Regions from separate parts of the Thiobacter subterraneus genome, predicted to be linked through region 1. Evidence: predicted binding sites of a transcription regulator. Region 1 holds the regulator's gene; each other region holds the start of a gene.

Region 1 (4,676 bases):
GAAGGACATTCCCCGGCGCATTCCCCCCTGGTGCCCTTGCCGGCTCAGACCCTGTCCGGAACGTAGCTCAGCAGGCGCTCGGCGTAGCGGGCAAGCAGATCCACCTCGAGGTTGACACGACTGCCCGGCGTGAGGTTCTTGAGGGTGGTCATTTCCAAGGTATGGGGAATGAGATTGACGCTGAAGCGCTCCCCCGCCACCTGGTTCACGGTCAGACTGACACCATCCACCGTGATGGACCCCTTGACGGCAATGTAGCGGGCAAGGCCGGGGGGCGCCGCCACTTCCAGAAGATGCGAACTGCCCACCGGTTCGAAGCGCGTCACCACACCCACGCCGTCCACGTGGCCGGAGACCAGATGGCCGCCCAGCCGGTCCGCGAGGCGCAGCGCCTTCTCCAGGTTGACCGCCTGGCCCACATGAAAGCCAGTGGTGCAACGCAGCGTCTCGCCGGAGACATCCACCTGATAGCGGCGGCCCTCGCGCGCCACCACGGTGAGGCAGACACCGTTGGCAGCGATGCTGTCGCCGATGGCCACGTCGGACAAATCCAGACCACCCGCGTCGATGGTCACCCGCAGCCCATCGGCCAGCGGTTCGGCGGCGACGACGCGGCCCACGGCCGCAACGATACCCGTAAACATGTTCAGGCCTCCTGCTGCGGCAGGACACGGGCGATGAGCCGCAGATCGCGGCCCACCGCCCGCACGTCACGAATGTCCAGATGGATGCGCTGGGCCATGGTGGTGAATTCCGGCAGCACGAACAGGCCGCGCGCCGTGCTGCCCAGAAGCGCCGGGGCGAGATAGAGCACCAGTTCGTCCACCAGCCCCGCCTCCAGCAGCGCACCATTGAGGCTGGCGCCTGCCTCCACCATGAGTTCGTTCACCCCCTGCTCCGCCAGCCACCCCATGAGACGGGCCAGATCCACCTGTCCGCCGGGGCGGCCCATTTCCACCACCGTCACACCCGCCTCGCGCAGCGCGCCTATGGCAGCCGCGTCTTCGCTGGCGGTCACCACCACCGTGGTGCCTCCCTCGAGGATGCGCGCCTGCAGGGGCATGCTGAGATAGCTGTCCACCACGATGCGACGCGGCTGACGCGGGGTCGGGATGTCGCGCACAGTGAGTTGCGGATCGTCCGCAAGCACGGTGCCGGCGCCGGTGAGGATGGCGCAGGCCCGCGCCCGCCAGTGCTGCACGTCGTGGCGCGCCGCCTCGCCGGTGATCCACTTGGACACCCCGTTGGCAAGCGCGGTACGTCCGTCCAGGCTGGCGGCACTTTTCACCCGCACCCAGGGCCGACCCCGACTCATGCGGGTGACGAAACCGATGTTGAGTTCCCGGGCCTCGGCGCCGAGCAATCCGGTCTCCACCCGGATGCCCGCCGTACGCAGGCGGCCCAGCCCGCGGCCCGCCACCAGGGGATTGGGATCCTCCATCGCCACCACCACGCGCGCCACACCGGCCTTCACCAGAGCATCGGCGCAAGGGGGGGTGCGGCCATGGTGGGCACAGGGTTCCAGTGTCACGTACACGGTCGCGCCCCGCGCGCGGGCACCGGCCTGGGCCAGGGCGCGGGTCTCGGCATGGGCTTCCCCGGCCCGCTCGTGGAAGCCCTCGCCCACCACGGTGCCGTCCTGCACCACGACGCAACCCACCCGGGGGTTGGGTGTCGTGGTATAGAGGCCGCGCTCCGCCAGCCGCAGGGCGCGGGTCATGAATTCGTGGTCGGCAGCAGAAAACATCTTCGGTGTCTTGCAAAAACGCCGGGACGCCGCACACGCGCAGGAAACCCGGCCGTCGGTTGCGCGCCCGGCGTCCTTGCGTCGGGAAAGTCTTACCGCTTGCGCTTCTTGGCCTCGGACGATCCCAGGTCCTTGAGCACCTCGCGGAAATCGTCCACGTCCTCGAAGCTTCTGTAGACGGAAGCGAACCGGATATAGGCCACCTTGTCCAGCTTGTAGAGCTCGGCCATCACCATCTCGCCGATGCGCCGCGCATCCACCTCACGCTGTCCCAGGCTGAGGAGCTCCTGCACGATGCGTTCGATGGCCGCATCCACGTATTCCGTGGGCACGGGCCGCTTGTGCAGGGCACGCATGAACCCGGTACGCAGTTTCTCCTTGGAGAATTCCTCCCGGCTGCCGTTCTGCTTGACCACCTGGGGCAGGCGCAGCTCGGCGGTCTCGTAGGTGGTGAAACGCTTGGTGCAGGCTGCGCAGCGGCGCCGGCGACGAATGCTGTCCCCTTCCTCGCTCACGCGGGAGTCGATCACCTGGGTATCCAGGGAACCGCAGAAGGGGCATTTCATGGTTTCAGTGGGGCGACGGACTCACGCAGACATCCCCGGCATCCTGCTACTTGCCGTACACCGGAAACTTCGCGCACAGGGCGCGCACCTCGTTTGCCACACGGGCGATCACGGTGTCGTCGTTGGGCGCTTCCAGCACGTCGGCGATCAGGTTGGCCAGCTGCTCGGCCTCGATCTCGCGGAAGCCACGCGTGGTCATGGCCGGCGTGCCGATGCGGATACCGCTGGTGACGAAGGGTTTCTGGGGGTCGTTGGGAATGGCGTTCTTGTTCACCGTGATATGGGCGCGCCCCAGGGCCGCCTCCGCCTCCTTGCCCGTGAGATTCCTGGCGCGCAGGTCCACCAGGAACATGTGGCAGTCGGTGCGTCCGGACACGATGCGCAGGCCCCGCTCCGTGAGCACCTTGGCCATCACGCGCGCATTGGCCACCACCTGTTCCTGGTAGTGCCGGAACTCCCTGCTCATGGCTTCCTTGAAGGCGACCGCCTTGGCGGCGATCACGTGCATGAGGGGGCCGCCCTGGATGCCCGGGAAGATGGTGGAATTGAGCGGCTTCTCGAACTCGGCACGGGACAGGATGATGCCGCCACGGGGCCCGCGCAGGGTTTTGTGGGTGGTGCTGGTGACGAAATCGGCAATGCCCACCGGGCTGGGATAGACGCCCGCCGCCACCAGACCCGCGTAGTGGGCCATGTCCACGAACAGGTAGGCGCCCACGGAGTCGGCGATTTCCCGGAAGCGCTTCCAGTCGATCACGAGGGAATAGGCCGAAGCACCCGCCACGATCATCTTGGGCCGGTGTTCGGACGCCAGACGCTGCACCTGGTCGTAGTCGATGGCTTCGGTTTCCGGGTGCAGGCCGTAGGTGATGGCCTTGAAGATCTTGCCGGAGAAGTTCACCGCCGCGCCATGGGTGAGATGGCCGCCGTGGGCGAGCGACATGCCCAGGATCGTCTCCCCCGGCTGCAGCATGGCGAAATATACCGCGGCGTTGGCCTGGGAGCCGGAGTGGGGCTGGACATTGGCATATTCCGCGCCGAACAGGGCCTTGGCGCGGTCGATGGCCAGCTGCTCGGCGATGTCCACCCATTCGCAGCCGCCGTAGTAGCGCTTGCCGGGATAGCCCTCCGCGTACTTGTTGGTGAGCACCGAGCCCTGCGCCTGCATCACGGCGGGGCTGGTGTAGTTCTCGGAGGCGATCAGTTCGATGTGGTCTTCCTGACGCTGGCGCTCTTTTTCCATCGCCTCCCAGAGTTCGGGGTCGATGGCCTGGATGGTGTGCCCGGGGCTGAACATGAGTGAAATCTCAAGTGTTTGAAGAAAAGGCGCGATTTTATCATGTCCGGGGTGGCCGGGACAGGGATTCCAGCAGCGCCGCAAGCCGCGCCAGCTCGGCCCGGAGTCCCTGCACCTCGGCGCGCAGCTCGCGAATGTCCTGGTGCATTTCCCGCCGCAGCCGCTTCTCGTCCTCGCCGATGAAGAACGCGGCGATAGCCGCGGTGACCAGGGACAGCATGGCAAAGCCCACCAGCACCACCAGCATGGCGAGCACGCGTGCGCCCGGCGTGGTGGGGACGATGTCGCCATAGCCCACGGTGCTGCCCGTCACGAAGGCCAGCCACACGCCTTCCCAGAATGAGCCCACCCCGGGCTCGAGCCAGTAGAAGCCCGCCCCCGCGGCCCCGAACAGGAGCACGCCCCAGCCCAGCAGGTAGGGTACGGAAGCAGGGGCCAACAGGTCACGCACCACCGCCACCACGCGGGCGAAGATGAGCGTGACGTACATGAGCCGCGCCAGGCGCACCACCGGCAACCAGTCGAGGCTGGCCTCCCACAGACTTACGAAGGCACCACCGATGATCAGCAGATCCAGCCAGTTGTGCAGCACATACAACCGCCGCTGGCGCGTGACGTGAAGCATCCAGGCAAATTCCGCGCCGAAGGCGAGGAAGATCAGGGCATCCAGCCCGCGCCCCGCCCAGTGCCAGGGGCCGGTGGCATAGGCCATCTCCAGATAATAGGAAGGCAGGGCGAGCAGGGCCACGCCCATCATCACCCAGCGCAACCGGCGTTCCCAGAGATAGGCGCGGGGGTTGTCGTGGGGCGGCACCCCACCCATACCGACGAGATGACGCAGTTTCATGGGGCGCATGGTAGCAACTTTCGCCCGTATAATCCCGCGCCATGAATGCCCTGCTTGCCTTCGCCCGGGCCATCGACGGCCTCAACGCCCGCATCGGCCGCGCGACCATGTGGCTCATCCTGCTCACCGTGCTCATCAGCGCCGGCAATGCGGTGAGCCGCAAGCTGTTCAGCCTGAGCTCCAACGCCTTCCTGGAAATCCAGTGGACGCTGTTCGCCG
Region 2 (4,676 bases), 310 kb from region 1:
CAGGCCTCGGCTGTGGAAATGCGCTCCGTCATGTACAAATGGAGCACGGTGCCGCCGGTGTACAAACGCTGCAAAGGCTCCTGGCGCTCCAGGGCCTCGAAGGGATCATCCGTGAAACCCACCGGCAGCTGGGAGGAGTTGGTGTAGTAGGGCATGTCCGGTGTACCCGCCTGGATGATGTCCGGAAAGCGTGCCCGGTCCTCCTTGGCGAATCGATAGGTGGTGCCCTCTGCCGGCGTGGCTTCCAGGTTGTACATGTGTCCGGTCTGTTCCTGATAGGTGATGATGCGGGCCCGCACGTGGGTCAGCAGACGCATGGCGAAGTCATGCCCCCATTGCGTGGTGATGTTCTCCCTGTCGGATGTGAAATTGCGGATCATTTCGTTGATCCCGTTCACGCCGAGGGTGGAGAAATGGTTGCGCAGCGTCCCGAGATAACGCTTGGTGTAGGGGAACAGGCCATTGTCCATATGGCGCTGTATGACCTTGCGTTTGATCTCCAGGCTGTCGCGCCCCAGATCCAGCAGGCGGTCCAGGCGCCGGAACAACTCTGCCTCGTCACCCCGACAGAGATAACCGAGCCGCGCGCAGTTTATGGTGACCACACCAATCGAGCCCGTCTGCTCCGCCGACCCGAACAAGCCGTTGCCGCGTTTGAGGAGCTCACGCAAATCGAGCTGCAGGCGGCAGCACATGGAGCGGATCATGTTGGGCTTGAGGTCGGAGTTGATGAAATTCTGGAAGTACGGCAGGCCATACTTCGCAGTCATTTCGAACAGGAGCCTGGCATTATCCGACTCCCACGGAAAGTCCCGCGTCATGTTGTAGGTCGGGATGGGAAAGGTGAACACGCGCCCCTTGGCATCGCCGCGTGTCATGACCTCGATGTAAGCCCGATTGATCATGTCCATCTCGGCCTGCAGCTCACCGTAGGTAAAGGGCATTTCCTCACCGGCAATGACGGGCACCTGCTCGCGCAGGTCCTCCGGGCAGGTCCAGTCGAACGTCAGGTTGGTGAACGGCGTCTGGGTGCCCCAACGGGAGGGCACGTTCAGGTTATAGATGAGCTCCTGGATGGATTGCCGGACCTCTTCATAGGAGAGGCGATCCTTTCTTACGTAAGGCGCCAGATAGGTGTCGAAGGAGGAAAAAGCCTGGGCGCCCGCCCACTCGTTCTGCAGCGTGCCCAGGAAATTAACCATCTGCCCGACGGCGCCGGAGAGGTGTTTGGGCGGCGCCGCCTCCACCTTACCCGGTACGCCGTTCAGACCCTCGTTGAGAAGCATGCGCAAAGACCAGCCGGCGCAGTAGCCGGCCAGCATGTCCAGATCATGGATGTGGATGTCACCGCAGCGGTGGGCCTCGCCGATTTCAGGCGGGTAGACATGGTTCAGCCAATAGTTGGCCACGACCTTGCCGGAGACGTTGAGAATCAAACCGCCCAGAGAGTAACCCTGGTTGGCATTGGCCTGCACGCGCCAGTCGCGCCGTTCCAGATACTCGTTGATGGTGCTTTCCACTTCCACCGCGGTTTTGCGGTCCTGGCGCAGGCGATGATGCTGCTCCCGGTACACGATATAGGCACGGGCCGTGCGGAAATGGTCGGCGGCGATCAGGGCCTGCTCCACCACATCCTGGATCTGCTCGATGGACGGCATCCGGCCCGCAAAACGGTGGCTGATCACCTTCACCACCTGGCCGGCAAGGCGCCGGGCCTCACCGGCACCAAACTCGCCCGTGGCCTGCCCTGCGCGCTGGATGGCGAAACAAATGCGTTCGGCATCGAATGGAACGATCCGCCCATCCCGTTTCAGAACGTGGGTCGGCGGGAGATGCAGCTTCCCCGTGGTTCTGAGATCGCCAGCAGTCGCCGCATCGTATCCGGTGGTTTCCATCACCCCCTCCTTCCCAATGACCCCAATTTCTTGGGGTAACGACAGGCCCAGCCTACAACATGTTGTGTGGGGGTCAAGACAGTTGACAAGAATTCTTGTCCCGGATCAAGTTTTCCGACCCCGGCAGGTTTGGGCCCCGGACGAACGAAGTGCGCCCCCGCACGGACTGGGACGGGCAGGGCAAGGTGGGTACAATCCGGTCAAAACAACGCAAGGGTGCTTCATGGCGCGACCCCAACTCGACATCCGCAGCCTGCTGGCTCACGTGCCGCTTTTCCGTCAGGTCGCCGAACCTCAGCTCAGCGAGCTTGCGCGGGGATGCCGCGAGTTGCGCCCGAAACGGGGCGAGATGATCTTCCAGAGGGGGGATCCCGCCAATGGCTTTTACATCGTCGCCCACGGCCAGATCAAGCTCGCCTTTCCTTCCGCCCACGGTGGGGAAAAAGTAGTGGAGATCATCGGTGCCGGCCAAAGCTTCGGCGAGGCGGTGATGTTCATGGAAAAGCCCTACCCGGTGTTCGCCCAGGCGCTGGTGGACAGCCTGCTGTTACATGTGGCCAAGGGCGCGCTGTTCCAGGCCATGGACAGCGACCCGGGTCTGGCGCGCAAGATGCTCGCCGGCCTCTCCCTGCGCCTCCATTCGCTGATTCACGACATGGAGACCTACTGCTCCCTGTCCGGCACCCAGCGGGTGGTGGGTTATCTGCTGCAGCACGAGTGTCTGGGGCAACCCCATGCGGTGGTGGAACTCCCGGCGAGCAAGCAGGTGATCGCCTCCCGTCTCAATCTCACCCCGGAAACCTTTTCCCGCATCCTGCACCATCTCAGCGAGGCCGGCCTGATCCGGGTGGAGGGCCGGCGTATCACCATCCCGGACGTGGACGCCCTGCGCCGTCATCAGGGCGGATCTTGATGCCCGTCAAGGCCGGCGGCGGGCGCCCGGCGCACAATGGGCCATCCGTCAACGGAGGCCCCTCATGGAAACCATTCGTGGCTATCTCGGCGCAGATCACGCGCGCTGTGACGAAGCCTTCGCCCAGGCCGAGGCGGCCGTCGCCGGCGGTGACTGGGAGCGGGCCGCCGCGCAGTTCGCCGGTTTCCATGCCGCCATGGCGCGCCACCTGGCGATGGAGGAGGAAGTCCTGTTCCCGGCCTTCGAAGCCGCCACGGGCAACAGCAGCGGGCCTTCGCGGGTGATGCGCGCCGAACATGAAGACATGCGCGAGCTGCTGGCAGCCATGGGCGAGGCGCTCGCCCGCCGCGACCGCGAGGCCTATGCCGGCGCGGCGGAAACCCTGCTCGTGCTCATGGAGCAGCACAACCTCAAAGAAGAGCAGATCCTCTATCCCATGTGCGACCGGCTGCTCGCCCGGGAAAGCGCGGCCCTGTTGGCGCGCATGCAGGCCATGGGCTGACGATGGCGGAAACCGTGCGCGAGCGGGTGCTGGACGTCCGGGCGCTGGAGCCGCCGGAGCCCCTGGAGCGCACGCTCGAAGCGCTTGACGAACTCGCGCCGGGGGAGCGGCTGCGCGTCCTGCTGCCGCGCGAGCCCTTTCCCCTCTACGGCATCCTTGACCGCTACGGCTACAGCAGGCGAACGGAACCGCTGGCTGATGGAGGCTTCGCCGTCCTGATCTGGCAGGAGTAGCGCGGTCATGTCCACCTCGGCCCTCTCCCTGGAGCAGGCGCCACCCATTTCCGTGCCCCTGCGCTTTTTCCTCACGGCACCCCTTTTCGGCCTGCTGGCAGCGGGCGTGTTGGCCGCGGCCGGCCCGGCAGCATTGACCAGCCGCTGGCATCCGGCGCTGCTCGCCGCCACCCACCTGATCACCCTGGGCGTGCTGGCCCTGTGCATGGTCGGGGCCCTGTTGCAGATGCTGCCGGTGGTCGCCGGAGCGGTGCTCAGACGGCCCGTGAGGATCGCCTGGCTGCTCCACCCGCCGCTTGTCATCGGCACGCTGCTGCTCGCAGCCGGCTTCGCGTGGGGACGCACGGACATCGCGCTGGCCGCACTGCCTCTCCTGGCGTGGTCCTTGCTGGCTTTGACCGTCCATGGCCTGGCGGCGCTGGGCGCGGCACCCGTGCGCAATGCCACCACCCGCGGCATGCGCATGGCGCTGGCCGCGCTTGCGGTCACCGTGTCCCTGGGCCTGCTCGCGGCCTGGCACTACGCCGGCCACGGAACACTCGCCCTGCCCGTCCTGGCCGACGTGCATCTGAGCTGGGGTCTGCTCGGCTGGGTGGGACTGCTGGTGATCGGCGTGGCCTACCAGGTGGTGCCCATGTTTCAGATGACACCCCCTTATCCACCGTGGCTTGCGCGAGTGCTGGACGCGGCGATCCTGCTTGGTCTATGCGCTTTGAGTGTCGGCCGGCTGTGGGACGTCCCGGCCGCGCAGTTCCTCGCCCTGGTGGTGCTGCTCGCGGGTTTCCTGAGCTTCGCCCTGGCCACCCTGCATCTGCAGCAAAAGCGTCGTCGCCGTCAGGCCGATGTCACCCTGCGTTTCTGGCGGGTGGCCATGGCAAGCCTGCTTGCGGCGGCCCTGGCCACGACTCTGGCCTGGCTGGTGCCGGCCTGGGATCAGGCCCCGGTGCGCCCACTGTTCGTGGGCATCCTCTGGATCATGGGTTTTGCCCTGTCCGCGGTAAACGGCATGCTCTACAAGATCGTGCCGTTCCTGGTATGGCTGCACCTGCAAAGCCGCCATCCTCCCCGCGGCAGCACGCCCAACATGAAGCAGGTCATCGCAGACGCGCAAGCCCGGCATCAGGCCCTCGCCC
Region 3 (4,676 bases), 1.2 Mb from region 1:
GCACCGGTGCTGGCGCGCCTGGGCTACCTGCCGCGCCATCCTGGCTTTCCCCGCTGTTCCGGACAGGGCGACTGGCGTCATGTGGAACTGTTGCCCGGGCACCGGGTGCGGCTTGGCCGTCGCGTGCGCATCGACCTCGGGGGCATCGCAAAGGGTTTCGCGGTAGATCAGGCGCTGGAAGTCCTGCGTGCCCACGGCATGGCCAGCGCCCGTGTGAATGCCGGCGGCGACCTGCGGCTGTTCGGGCCGGCATGGCAACCCTTGTACGTGCGGCACCCGGCCGCACCCACCCAGCTTGTGCCGGTCACTGAACTGCGGGCCGGCGCCGCCGCCACCTCCGCGGGCTATTTCACCGCGCGGCGGGTGCACGGCGTGTGCGTCACACCCCACATCCATCCCCACCGCCGCCAGGCCCTGGCCCCGGCCTGCAGCGTCACGGTGCTGGCACCCGACTGCCTCACCGCCGATGCCCTGACCAAGATCGTGCTCGCCGACCGCGCCGCCGCCCGCCCTCTGTTGGCCCGGTTCGCAGCCCGGGCCATCGTGCTTGAGCGCGATGAACGCAGCGGCGCCTGGACCATGACTCAACTCCATCCCGAGGAGCCATGCCATGCATAAACTTCCTCTGCCCATCCGCCTCGGGCAACGCCACCGCCGCATACTGCAGGGCATCTTCTTCGGCACGTGGTTGTCGGGAACCCTTTGGCTGCTCTTCCATTACTTCCTCACCTCGCCGGGGCCGTTCGGTTTTGCACCGCACCCGCTGGAAAAGTGGTGGCTGCGCCTCCACGGGGCCTTTGCCTTCGCCATCCTGGTGGCCGCCGGTTCGGTGCTGCCGGTGCACGCGCGCACGGCCTGGCAGCGCAACAGAAACCGCCGGACCGGCCTTGTGCTGCAGATCTGCCTCGCATGGCTGGCGGCTACCGGCTATGCCCTGTACTACTTCGGCGGCGAATCGACCGAAACATGGCTGCCCCCTCTGCACTGGCTCCCCGGTCTCGCCCTGCCCGTCGTGCTGGCCCTGCACGTGCGGCTGGGGCGGCGTGCAGGCCTGCCCGCGCGCTACCGCCACCGCCCGGATCCACCGCAGCAGAAATCCTTGCCCGCCACCGAAACCCCCTGACCATTCGCCACCTGAAAGAAAATGGGAAAGCGGGGTCAGGCCTTTACTTTAGGAAAGTGGGGTCAGGCCTTTACTTTATAGTCAGGCCAGTGTAGCCGCCAAAGCGCGTCCACCTCTCCCACATTTTGCCGGTTATGTGGACGCAGTGTGGGAGCGGCTCCAGCCGCGCCGGACCACCTCACTATAAAGTAAAGGCCTGACCCCACCCATAAGTCCTGACCCGGTTTCCGGAGAGTCAGTCGAACACCACGGTCTTGTTGGCATAGACCAGCACGCGGTTGTCGATATGCCAGCGCACCGCGCGGGAAAGTACGATCTTTTCCAGGTCGGCGCCTTTCTGGATGAGGTCCTCGAGCTGGTCACGATGGGAGATGCGCACCACGTCCTGCTCGATGATGGGGCCGTCGTCCAGCACTTCGGTCACGTAGTGGCTGGTGGCGCCGATCAGCTTGACGCCCCGCTCGTAGGCCCGGTGATAGGGCCGCGCGCCGTGGAAGGCGGGCAGGAAGGAGTGGTGGATGTTGATGATGCGGTTCGGATAGTGGTGGATGAATTCCGGAGAGAGCACCTGCATGTAGCGCGCCAGCACGATGAAATCCACGTGGTGATGGCGCAGCAGGGCGAGCTGGTCGCGCTCCACCTCGCGTTTGGAATCCCGGTGTACCGGCATATGCTGGAAGGGGATGCGGTAGGCCTCCGCCAGCCAGTGGGTGTCCTCGTGGTTGCTGATGATGAGGGGGATGTCGCAGTGGAGCTCGCCCGCCTGGTGCCTGTACAGGAGATCCGCCAGACAGTGGTCGTACTTTGACACGAACACCGCCATGCGCGGCCGCTGGGCGGACAGGGCGAGGCGCCAGGTCATGGAAAACTTCTCCGCCACCGGGCGGAAGGCGGTTTCGAACTCCGAGATATCCAGCCGGAAATCCGAGAGGTCCCACTCCACCCGCATCAGGAAGAGTTTCATCTCCGCGTCCTGGTGCTGGTCGGCGTGGAGGATGTTGGCATCGTGGCGCAGCAGGAAGTCAGCGATGGCCGCCACCAGACCCTTCTGGTCGGGGCAGCTGATGAGGAGCACGGCGGTGTTTTTCATGGTGGGGCGCCCGGGTCTTTTCCCGGATCATAGCACCCGCCCTTCTCCGGACCCGGATGCCCGCAATTCGCCCCTGCGACGGCCGCGGCGCGCGGCTTGGCCGCGCTTCCCACATTTCAGTTGACACCGGGCCCCGGATCCCTAGAATTGGGGTCCTCGACTACCCTTGACCACAAGATATTGTGGTTCCGGGTAGCCCGCCTAAGCTGGTCATTTTTAAGCTTTTTCCAAAGAGAGCCCGTCGAGAAAGAGGAGACCACCCCATGCAACCGTCCCCCGCCGTCACCGATTCCGCCCCCGCCCGCCCCCTCGACTACGCCGCTCCGCCCACCATGAACGACCGCACCTACGCCGACTACAAGACCATCCGCCGCAACGGCAGCGTGGTGGCGTTCGAGCCCAACAAGATCGCCATCGCCATGACCAAGGCCTTCGTCGCGGTCAAGGGCAGTCAGGCCGCGGCCTCGGCGCGGGTGCGCGAGCTGGTGGAGCAGCTGACGCAGCAGGTGGTGAACGCGCTCATGCGCCGCCAGCCCAACGGCGGCACCTTCCACATCGAGGACATCCAGGACCAGGTGGAGCTGGCGCTCATGCGCTCCGGCGAACACGACGTGGCGCGCGCCTATGTGCTCTACCGGGAGGAACGGGCCCGGGCGCGCGCTGCGCAGAAGCAGCAGGCCGCCCAGCCGGCGCCCACCCTCAACGTGGTGGAGAACGGCGTGAGCCGGCCGCTGGACGTGGCGCGCCTGCGGGCGCTGATCGAGGCCTCCTGCGAGGGACTGGGCGACCAGGTTTCGCCCGACGCCATCATGGAAGCGGTGATGCGGGATCTCTACGACGGCGTGCGCATGGAGGAAGTGCGCAAGAGCACCATCCTCGCCGCACGCTCCATGATCGAAAAGGACCCGGCCTATTCCCAGGTCTCCGCCCGCCTGCTGCTCAACAGCATCCGCTACGAGGTGCTGGGCGAGGAAGTGTCCCAGGCGGAGATGGCCACCCGCTATGCCGAGTATTTCCCGCGCTTCATCAAGAAGGGCATCGAGGCGGAGCTCTTGGACGAGCGCCTGGCCCAGTTCGACCTCGCGCGCCTGGGCGCAGCGCTGGATGCCTCGCGTGACCTGCAGTTTGGCTACCTGGGGCTGCAGACCCTCTACGACCGCTATTTCCAGCACATCGACGAGCGGCGCATCGAGCTGCCCCAGATCTTCTTCATGCGCGTGGCCATGGGCCTGGCCCTCAACGAAATCGACCGCGAGGCGCGCGCCATCGAGTTCTACGACGTGCTGTCGCGGTTCGACTTCATGAGCTCCACGCCCACCCTGTTCAATTCCGGCACGCGCCACTCCCAGCTGTCGAGCTGCTATCTCACCACGGTGTCCGATGATCTGGAGGGGATCTACCAGGCCATCAAGGAAAACGCCATGCTGCAGAAGTTCGCCGGCGGTCTGGGCAACGACTGGACGCCGGTGCGCGCGCTGGGTTCCCACATCAAGGGCACCAACGGCAAGTCCCAGGGCGTGATTCCCTTCCTGAAGGTGGTGAACGACACCGCCGTGGCGGTGAACCAGGGCGGCAAGCGCAAGGGGGCGGTGTGCTCCTATCTCGAAACCTGGCACCTGGACATCGAAGAGTTCCTCGAGCTGCGCAAGAACACCGGCGACGACCGGCGGCGCACCCACGACATGAACACGGCCAACTGGATTCCCGACCTGTTCATGAAGCGGGTGATGGAGAATGGCGAGTGGACCCTGTTCTCCCCCAACGAGGTGCCGGATCTGCACGACAAGTACGGCCGTGAATTCGAGCGCGCCTACGTGGCCTACGAGGAGAAGGCGGCGCGCGGCGAGATCAAGAACTTCCGCCGGGTGTCCGCGGTGCAGCTGTGGCGCAAGATGCTCACCATGCTGTTCGAGACCGGGCATCCCTGGATCACCTTCAAGGATCCCTGCAATATCCGCAGCCCCCAGCAGCACGTGGGGGTGGTGCATTCCTCCAACCTGTGCACCGAGATCACCCTCAACACCTCGGACACGGAAATCGCGGTGTGCAACCTGGGTTCGGTGAACCTGGTGAACCACATCCGCGACGGCAAGCTCGATCACGAGAAACTCAGGAAGACCATTCGCACCGCCATGCGCATGCTGGACAACGTGATCGACATCAACTACTACGCCGTGGGCAAGGCGCGCACCTCCAACCTCAAACACCGGCCCGTGGGGCTGGGCATCATGGGCTTCCAGGATGCCCTCTACGAGCTGCGCATTCCCTATGCCTCCCCGGAGGCGGTGGAATTCGCCGACCGCTCCATGGAGGCCGTGGCCTACTACGCCTACTGGGCCTCGACGGAGCTGGCCGAGGAACGCGGCCGCTACAGCACCTTCAGGGGTTCCCTGTGGGATCGCGGCATCCTGCCCAAGGACAGCCTGAAACTGCTTGCCGAGGAGCGCGGCGGCTACCTGGAAT

The links. Region 1 encodes NrdR, which represses ribonucleotide reductase genes. Its sites were predicted from a motif close to CACNANATNTNGTG; they were not measured.
Region 2: a site for NrdR is predicted at 1,949-1,962, ahead of ACZ42P_RS00270 (ribonucleoside triphosphate reductase). Genes of this name have one in related genera too.
Region 3: a site for NrdR is predicted at 2,385-2,398, ahead of ACZ42P_RS06410 (ribonucleoside-diphosphate reductase subunit alpha). Genes of this name have one in related genera too.

What each region holds. Positions count from the first base shown of each region.
Region 1 is NZ_AP042402.1:2,490,230-2,494,905, reverse strand. Features, by position in the region: gene ACZ42P_RS12275 (riboflavin synthase) at 45-644, opposite strand; gene ribD (bifunctional diaminohydroxyphosphoribosylaminopyrimidine deaminase/5-amino-6-(5-phosphoribosylamino)uracil reductase RibD) at 647-1,747, opposite strand; gene nrdR (transcriptional regulator NrdR) at 1,840-2,313, opposite strand; gene glyA (serine hydroxymethyltransferase) at 2,360-3,610, opposite strand; gene ACZ42P_RS12255 (potassium channel family protein) at 3,651-4,457, opposite strand; gene ACZ42P_RS12250 (TRAP transporter small permease subunit) at 4,499-4,676, shown strand, end outside.
Region 2 is NZ_AP042402.1:48,508-53,183, reverse strand. Features, by position in the region: gene ACZ42P_RS00270 (ribonucleoside triphosphate reductase) at 1-1,895, opposite strand, end outside; gene ACZ42P_RS00265 (Crp/Fnr family transcriptional regulator) at 2,119-2,808, shown strand; gene ACZ42P_RS00260 (hemerythrin domain-containing protein) at 2,873-3,310, shown strand; gene ACZ42P_RS00255 (DUF2249 domain-containing protein) at 3,313-3,543, shown strand; gene ACZ42P_RS00250 (permease) at 3,551-4,676, shown strand, end outside.
Region 3 is NZ_AP042402.1:1,277,243-1,281,918, forward strand. Features, by position in the region: gene ACZ42P_RS06395 (FAD:protein FMN transferase) at 1-618, shown strand, start outside; gene ACZ42P_RS06400 (hypothetical protein) at 611-1,123, shown strand; gene purU (formyltetrahydrofolate deformylase) at 1,359-2,213, opposite strand; gene ACZ42P_RS06410 (ribonucleoside-diphosphate reductase subunit alpha) at 2,477-4,676, shown strand, end outside.